2 regions of the Shinella sp. M27 genome follow, and region 2 is predicted to be linked to the other one. Evidence: riboswitches for the same ligand, from Rfam matches in the RefSeq annotation. Region 2 holds a riboswitch; the other holds the start of a gene.
What was found. Region 2 has a riboswitch for cobalamin ahead of ACOZK4_RS01970 (hypothetical protein). Riboswitches for the same ligand answer to the same signal wherever they lie in the genome.

Region 1 (4,272 bases), on a different contig from region 2:
AAATCAACCCGCCGGCCGAGACGATGGCGCGTCTCCAGATATTCGAGGATCTGGGCCCGGCCCTGCGTCAGGTGGACCGTGTCTGGACGCGGGTCAAGACGGCGCAATGAGCCCGGTGTGAGTGCGGTTGATACCCGCCCGTCTTTGGACGGGCGGGATTTCGAAGAGAGGGGCGACGTGTCGAAACGCATTCTGAAGCTCGTTCAGTCCGACGACCTCAGGCGGTCCAAATCCGACAAGCTGATCGCCCATTACATCGAGCGCAACATCGCCGAGCTGCCCTTCGAGACGGCGCGGTCGATCGCCCAGCGCCTGGAACTCTCGCCCATGACCATCGGCCGCTATCTGCGCCGCATGGGTTTCGACGGGCTCGACGAGCTGAAGAGCGAGTTGCGCCGCGGCAGTTCCAACCCCGCCTGGCAGGTCAAGGGGCAGGTCGGACGGCTCGAACAGGACCGCAAGGACGGCAAGCTGCTCGCCGGACTCATCCAGCAGCAGATCGACAATCTCGGCGAAATCTACGCCATCACGTCAGCACCGGAATGGCAGCAGACGATCGACGCGCTGATCGGCGCGACCGAGGTCTATGTCGCCGCCTATCAGAACGTGCGCGGCATCGCGCAGTATTTCGCAAGCCAGCTCTCCTATACCCGCCCGCGCGTGCAATTCGTCGACGGCGTCAACGGCACCTATGCCGAAGTGCTCGACGGCTCCGTCGAGGGGCGGCTGCTCTTCCTGCACGACGTGCGCCGCTTTGCCGCCAAGGCCCGGCCGCTGGCGCTGGAGGCGCGGCGCGCCGGCGTGAAGGTCGTGCTGCTGACCGATGAATTCTGCCCCTGGGGGCCAGACGTTTCCGATATCTGCCTCATCGTGCCCGGCTCGCACGGGCCGCTGTGGGATGGTGCCGCGACCATGACGGCGGTGATGGATCTCATGTTGAGCAACATCATCGTCGAGATGGGCGACGAGGTGAGCGAGCGCGTCGACCGGTTGACGCACCTTCAGGACGTCTTCGGGGATTTCGAAAGCTGATTTTCGCCGTCACCTTGACGCCGCCGAACGGTGCGGACTAAGGATGGGACGACGGTTCCCCGAAGGATGACTCCCAGGGGATTAATAGGGAACACGGTGCGGATGACCCAACAGGGACCCATTCCGTGGCTGCCCCCGCAACTGTAGGCGGATTGCCGCCTGTCCTCGTGACGCGTTTCGCGTCATGCCACTGTGCGTTTGCACGGGAAGGCAGACAGGCAGCAGATATCCGTGAGCCAGGAGACCTGCCGTCAGAGCCGAGAGTGCTGCTTGCCATGCACTCCAGATCCAAGTCACGGGCGGGGAAGCCCGGAACAGGAGACGCCATGACGAGCCAGACTGCCGCCCGCGGCAGACCCCTAATCGTTTTCTCCCGACCGCATTCGGTGCGCCCTTCGTGGTCCATCGGCTGAGCCCGCACGCCTTCACTCTCCGGGAGAAATCCATGACCTTGTTTTCCGCGGCCCTGCGCGCCGCATCCCTCGCTTCCGCCCTTACCGGCGCGGTAACCCTCATCGCCTCCGGCACGGCCCAAGCCGCCGAGACGCAGTATCCGCTGACGCTGCAGAATTGCGGCCGCCCGGTCACCTTCCAGAAGGCGCCGACGCAGACCGTTTCGATTGGCCAGAGCTCGACCGAAATCCTCTACATGCTCGGCCTGGCCGACAAGGTGGTGGGCACGGCGCTGTGGGTCGGCCCGGTCCTCAAGGGCTATGAAGACGTCAACGCCAGGATCGACCGTCTGGCCGACAACGAGCCGAGCTTCGAAAGCGTGCTCGCCAAGAAGCCGGATATCGTCACGGTGCAGTTCCAGTGGCAGGTCGGGCCGGAAGGCGTCGTTGCCAAGCCCGAGCAGTTCGAGGAGCTCGGCATTTCCGTCTACACCTCGCCGTCCGATTGCGTCGGCAAGGAGAACAGCGCGGCCAGCGACGGCGTGCGCCATCAGGTCTTCACCATGGAGCTGGTCTATCAGGAGATCCGCGAAATGGCGCAGATCTACGATATCCAGGACAAGGGCGAAGAGGTCGTTGCCGCGCTGAAGGCACGCGAAGAGGCGGCCCGTGCCAAGGTTGCCGCCGCCAAGGACAAGCTCTCGGCCGTCTTCTGGTTCTCCAGCGCCGCGGATGCCGATCCCTATGTCGCCGGCAAGAACGGTGCGCCGGGTTACATCATGTCGGCGCTCGGCATCGAAAATATCATCAAGACCGAGGACGAATGGCCGACGGTCGGCTGGGAAACCATCGCCAAGGCCGCGCCGACGATGATCGTCGCGGGCTCGATGGAGCGCCGCCGCTATCCGCTCGACGGCCTTGAGGCCAAGCTCGACTTCCTGAAGACCGACCCGGTCGCAAGCCTCATGCCGGCGGTGAAGAGCAACTATGTCTTCGATATGGACGCGCAGGCGATGAACCCGACGATCCGCACCATCGAAGGCATCGAGCGTCTAGCCGATGCCATTGAAAAGGCTGGTTTGGCCAAGTGATCTCCGATCGTCCCATCCTGCTTCGGACGGGCGCCGCTTTCGCGGCGCTCCTTCTGCTGCTGTTTGCGCTCGGCGTCGGCGCCGCCGTCGGCGAGACGGCCATCCCTCTCGACGTGGTCGCCAAGACGGTGGCCAACCGCCTCTGGCATGCCGGCTACCCGCTGGAGCCGATCGACGAGGGCATCATCTGGAACTACCGGCTGAGCCGCGCGATGGTCGCGGCCTGCTGCGGCTCGGCCCTGGCGCTCTGCGGCGTCATCCTGCAATCGCTGCTGCGCAATGCGCTGGCCGATCCCTATATTCTCGGCATCTCCGCCGGCGCTTCGACCGGTGCCGTCAGCGTGGCGATCCTCGGTATCGGGGCCGGTGCCCTAACGCTGCCGGCCGGCGCCTTCCTCGGCGCGCTCGTCGCTTTCGGCCTCGTCAGCGCGCTCGCCTTGCGCGCCGGGCGCGGCACGAGCGCGATCATCCTGGCCGGCATTGCCGGCTCGCAGCTCTTCAACGCGCTCACCTCCTTCATCGTCACCAAGGCGGCGAGTGCGGAGCAGGCGCGCGGCATCATGTTCTGGCTGCTCGGCAATCTCTCGGGCGTGCGCTGGCCGGATGTCTGGCTGGCGCTTCCGGTGGCGATCCTCGGGCTTCTCGTGTGCCTGTGGCATGCCCGCGCGCTCGATGCCTTCACCTTCGGCACGGAATCGGCCGCCTCGCTCGGCATTCCCGTGCGCCGGGTCTATGTCGTGCTGATTGCCATTTCCGCGCTGATGACGGCGACCATGGTGTCCATCGTCGGCTCGATCGGCTTCGTTGGCCTCGTCATTCCCCATGCCGCGCGCATGGTGGTCGGCGTGCGGCATGGCCTGCTTCTGCCGGCCTCTGCCCTGATCGGCGCCATCTTCATGATCGTGGCGGATGTGCTGTCGCGTGTCATCATCCCCGGCCAGGTCCTGCCCATCGGCGTCATCACGGCACTGTTCGGCGCGCCCGCCTTCGCGCTCATCCTCAGCCAGAGGAGGTCTGCCCTGTGACGCTGTCTGCTAAAAACCTGCACTGGTCGGCCGGTGGTGCGACCATCCTGTCGGATGTCTCGCTGGATGTGCGCCCCGGCGAATTCCTCGGCATCATCGGCCCGAACGGCTCCGGCAAGACGAGCCTGATGTCGCTGATGTCAGGCATCCGCAAGCCGCAGGGCGGCGCCGTCATGCTCGACGGCACGCCGCTTTCGGATCACGGCCGTCAGGCCATCGCCCGGCGCATCGCCTTTGTCGAGCAGCAGGCGGAAACGACCGAGCGCATCACCGCGCGCCAGGCCGTCGAGCTCGGCCGTACGCCCTATCTCGGCGCGCTCACGCCCTGGTCGCGGGCCGATGACGCCATCGTCGACCGGGCGCTGGAGGAGGTCGATATGGCACATTTCGCCGGCCGGCTCTGGCACACACTGTCAGGCGGCGAGCGCCAGCGGCTGCACATCGCTCGTGCGCTTGCCCAGCAATCGCCGATCCTGCTGCTCGACGAGCCGACCAATCATCTCGATATTGGCCACCAGATCAGCCTGCTCCAGTTGGTGCGCGAGCAGGAGCTGACGGTCGTTGCGGCCCTGCACGATCTCAACCACGCCGCAATGTTCTGCGACCGAATCGCCGTCATGCAGGGTGGGCGCATCGTCGCGCTGGGCACGCCGGCCAAGGTGCTGGAGCCGCAGCGTCTGCTGGAAGTCTTCGGCGTCACCGTGGACGTGGAGCGCGACAGCGCCGGCGGCT
Region 2 (4,272 bases):
ATGGCGAACCAGTCGAGCTTGCGGCCGAAGCGCACGATGCGCTGCACGATGGAGGGACGGTAACCGATACGCTTTTCGAGCTGCTTGCGCTTCTTGCCGACGAGGAAGGCGGCGACATTGGCCTTGTAGTCGAGGTCCTCGACATGGGCGGCCGCATCTTCCGCCGTCATGGCAAGCGCGATCTCGGTGACTTCAAGCTCCGTCTTGCCGGAGCGGCGGGCGAAACGCTCGATCGTGTTGCGGTACTTGTTGCGCGAGCCGAAATCGAGGTCGGAATAGTCCGAGCCCTGGCGCAGCGCGTCGTCGAGGCGGCTGACGCTCTCGAACCAGACGGGCCATTCGGTGTCGTCGACGGTGCGCAGGCTCTTGATGAGCGAGCTCATCGTCGCATTGCCGGAGGACAGGCGGTTGTTTTCCGAGACGATCAGCTCTTCGAGATCACTGCCGCGGCTCTCGATCTTGCGCTCCAGCCACTGGATCACCACACCGGATGCCTGCAGGCCATCCCGCAGCCGGTAGAGCAGCTGCGTGACGAAGGTGTTGTCCTCGACGAAGTTCTCGATCGAGCGCAGATACTGGATGCTCTTTTCGGGATCGTTCAGGCGCACCAGCTCATCGGCGACGTCATTGGCCTTGAAGCGCATCTTGCGGGAGCGCTCGACACGGCTGGAGATGCGGCGCAGGTTTTCGAGCAGCACGAAGCGGATGAAGGATGGCAGCGCCCAGAGTTCACCAATCTTCAGCGCATCGATCTTCTGGAAACCCTGCACGAAGGCCGTCAGGCTTTCATGCGAGATGTTGCTCTGGGTGTGCGCGACGTAGAGCCAGGCCAGCACCAGAGTGCGCGGCACCGCCTGCCCGTCGATCTCGACGGTCGGCAGCTGGCGGTAAAAGCGGCGCGGGAAATCGCGGCGGACCTCCTGGATGGCCTCTTCGATGACGTAATAATTATCGAGCAGCCATTCGGCGGCGGGCGTGATCTGCGCGCCCGACTCCACGTCCTTGGCCGTCGCCTGATAGACGCGGAAGATTTCCTTCTCGTTTTCCTTGTGCCGGGCGCGGAATTCGAAGGGCCGGAAACCGGGCAGCGGCGCAATCTTGTCGCGCGCCAGAGCCTCGCCGCACTCGGCCAGCTCCTCCAGCGTCAGATAGGTGGCGCGGATCGAATCGTTATAGTCGATCTGCTTGGCGTCTGCGTCGCGGGCGGCGTGCGGCGTATTGTGAAGGGACATATTTCTTAATCTGGATCCGGCCATGTTGAACCATCCGGCAAAGGCCTGTGCGCCGGAGGGTTTTTTGCGGGCAGGTTTCGTCTCTGTGCCGCGATCAGCCATGACACCATGCGACGCCCCCATGGCGCTGACGGAAAGAACATGGCTCAGGCGACACGCTGATTGGCATCCTGGCCGCGTGGTGCATGAAAACGGCATTTTTTAGCCGTAAGGACAGAGACTTGCAACATCTCAGCGTGTCGGGATGGCTCTGCATTGGCCCTCATCTGCAGTTTTGGTGAATCACGCCCTCGCCGGCGAGACGAGCGAGGGGCAGGAGGCAGGCGGAAGCCCAAATGCATTGCTGAGAAAAAAGTTCCGGGCCTGTGCATCGTGTTCCCGCATCCTTGACTTGCTTACCGCGTCACGCCAGTCTCCGGCCGTCAGGGTCTTCCGAGTCGCATGCGGCTCGGAGGCTAAGAGGGAAGCCGGTGCGATGCTCCAAGGAGGATCAAGACCGGCGCTGCCCCCGCAACTGTGAACGGCGAGCCGATGTCGCTCCATGCCACTGGTGTGAACCACCGGGAAGGCGAGACAAAGGCAATGACCCGCAAGCCAGGAGACCTGCCCTGACACGTCTGTAACGTCCATGGGCGGGGTGTCCCAAGGGTGCGCTTGTTGTCACCTTTGGGTGAAATTCCAGCAGCGTGCGTCCGGTCATCCCCCAATTTTCGATTGGGGAAAAAGAATGTATCAATTCACCGATATCCAGCCGTCCGGTACCGGCAAGCCGGAATCCGTCTTCATCTCCTGGCTGCTCTGGCAGCCGCGCGGCGCCGATCTTCCGGTCGAGGCGCTGAAGGAGGTGGACAAGCTTGCCCGTTGCCAAAGCGCCGACCCTGACATCATCCGCCTCAAGGCGCTGTTCGCCTCGCTTGCCGGGGCGAATGGACCGATGCACTAGGGCCAAACCACATAAAGATATATTGACATAAAGATATCTTTATGTGAACTCCGATGCAGACGATACTGCATCGGAGGGTTTCCCCATGGCCACCACTTCCCACCTGGACGACCTGTTCGGCCCCGAACAGCCGAAGCGGGACGGTCGCGAGATCCGCGCCGCCCTCGAAGCCGCCGCCCGCGAACGCATTCTCGTGCTCGACGGCGCCATGGGCACGGAAATCCAGACGCTGAAGCTGCTCGAGGACGATTTCCGCGGCGACCGTTTCGGCGATTGCGCCTGCCACCAGCAGGGCAACAACGATCTGCTGACGCTGACCCAGCCCGGCGCCATCGAGGACATCCACTATCGCTACGCGCTCGCCGGCGCCGATATTTTGGAAACCAACACCTTCTCCTCCACCACCATCGCCCAGGCGGACTATGGCATGGAGGACATGGTCTATGAGCTGAACCGCGACGGCGCGCGCCTTGCCCGCCGCGCCGGCCTGCGTGCCCAGCAAAAGGACGGCCGACGCCGCTTCGTCGCCGGTGCGCTCGGCCCGACCAACCGCACCGCCTCCATCTCGCCCGACGTCAACAATCCCGGCTACCGTGCCGTGACCTTCGACGATCTCAGGATCGCCTATGCCGAACAGCTGCGCGGCCTCATCGACGGCGGTGCCGACATCATCCTGATCGAGACGATCTTCGACACGCTGAACGCCAAGGCCGCGATCTTCGCCACGCGCGAGGTCTTCGAGGAAAAGGGCATCGAGTTGCCCGTCATGATCTCCGGCACCATCACCGACCTCTCCGGCCGCACCCTTTCCGGCCAGACGCCGGAGGCCTTCTGGAATTCGGTGCGCCACGCCGACCCCTTCTCCATCGGCCTCAACTGCGCGCTCGGCGCCAATGCCATGCGCGCCCACCTCGCCGAGATTTCCTCCGTGGCGCAAACCTTCGTCTGCGCCTATCCGAATGCCGGCCTGCCGAATGCCTTTGGCCAGTATGACGAGACGCCGGACGAGATGGCCGCCCAGATCGAAGGGTTCATGCGCGATGGGCTGGTCAATATCGTCGGCGGCTGCTGCGGTTCGACGCCGGACCATATCCGCGCCATCGCCGAAGCCGCCGCGCGCCACAAGCCGCGCGCCATCCCCGACATTCCACGCCACATGCGCCTCTCCGGCCTCGAACCCTTCACGCTGACCGAAGCCATTCCCTTCGTGAATGTCGGCGAGCGCACCAACGTCACCGGCTCGGCGAAATTCCGCAAGCTGATCACGGCGGGCGACTACGCGGCCGCTCTCGACGTCGCCCGCGATCAGGTGGCGAACGGCGCGCAGATCATCGACATCAACATGGACGAAGGCCTCATCGATTCCGCCAAGGCGATGGTGGAATATCTCAACCTCATCGCCGCCGAGCCCGATATCGCCCGTGTTCCCGTGATGATCGACTCATCCAAATGGGAAGTGATCGAGGCCGGCCTGAAATGCGTGCAGGGCAAGCCGCTGGTCAATTCCATCTCGCTGAAGGAGGGTGAAGAGGCCTTTCTGCAACATGCGAAGCTCGTGCGCGCCTATGGTGCGGCGGTGGTCGTCATGGCCTTCGACGAGAAAGGCCAGGCCGATACGAAGGCGCGCAAAGTGGAAATCTGCACGCGCGCCTACACGCTGCTCACCGAAGTCGCCGGCCTTGCGCCGGAAGATATCGTCTTCGACCCGAACATCTTTGCCGTGGCGACCGGCATCGAGGAGCACGACAACTACGGCGTCGATTTCATCGAAGCGACCGCCGAGATCACCGCTACCCTCCCGCATGTCCATATCTCGGGCGGCGTCTCCAACCTCTCCTTCTCCTTCCGCGGCAACGAGCCAGTGCGCGAGGCGATGCACGCCGTCTTCCTCTACCACGCCATCCAGGCGGGCATGGACATGGGCATCGTCAATGCCGGCCAGCTCGCCGTCTATGACACGATCGAACCGGACCTGCGCGAGGCCTGCGAGGACGTGGTGCTGAACCGCGTGCCGAAGGCCGGCGGCACCGCGACCGAACGCCTGCTCGACATCGCCGAGCGCTTCAAGGGCGCGGCCGGCAAGGAGGCTCGGGAGCG

Region 1: it holds a riboswitch for cobalamin, as region 2 does, so the genes downstream of both, ACOZK4_RS13470 (ABC transporter substrate-binding protein) here and ACOZK4_RS01970 (hypothetical protein) in region 2, are expected to answer to the same signal.

What each region holds. Positions count from the first base shown of each region.
Region 1 covers NZ_JBLZPK010000033.1:76,905-81,176, reverse strand. The annotation lists gene ACOZK4_RS13480 (polyamine ABC transporter substrate-binding protein) at 1-110, shown strand, start outside; gene ACOZK4_RS13475 (MurR/RpiR family transcriptional regulator) at 178-1,032, shown strand; cobalamin riboswitch at 1,068-1,299, shown strand; gene ACOZK4_RS13470 (ABC transporter substrate-binding protein) at 1,478-2,515, shown strand; gene ACOZK4_RS13465 (FecCD family ABC transporter permease) at 2,512-3,540, shown strand; gene ACOZK4_RS13460 (ABC transporter ATP-binding protein) at 3,537-4,272, shown strand, end outside.
Region 2 covers NZ_JBLZPK010000007.1:164,401-168,672, reverse strand. The annotation lists gene ACOZK4_RS01975 (GH36-type glycosyl hydrolase domain-containing protein) at 1-1,232, opposite strand, end outside; cobalamin riboswitch at 1,641-1,857, shown strand; gene ACOZK4_RS01970 (hypothetical protein) at 1,960-2,175, shown strand; gene metH (methionine synthase) at 2,261-4,272, shown strand, end outside.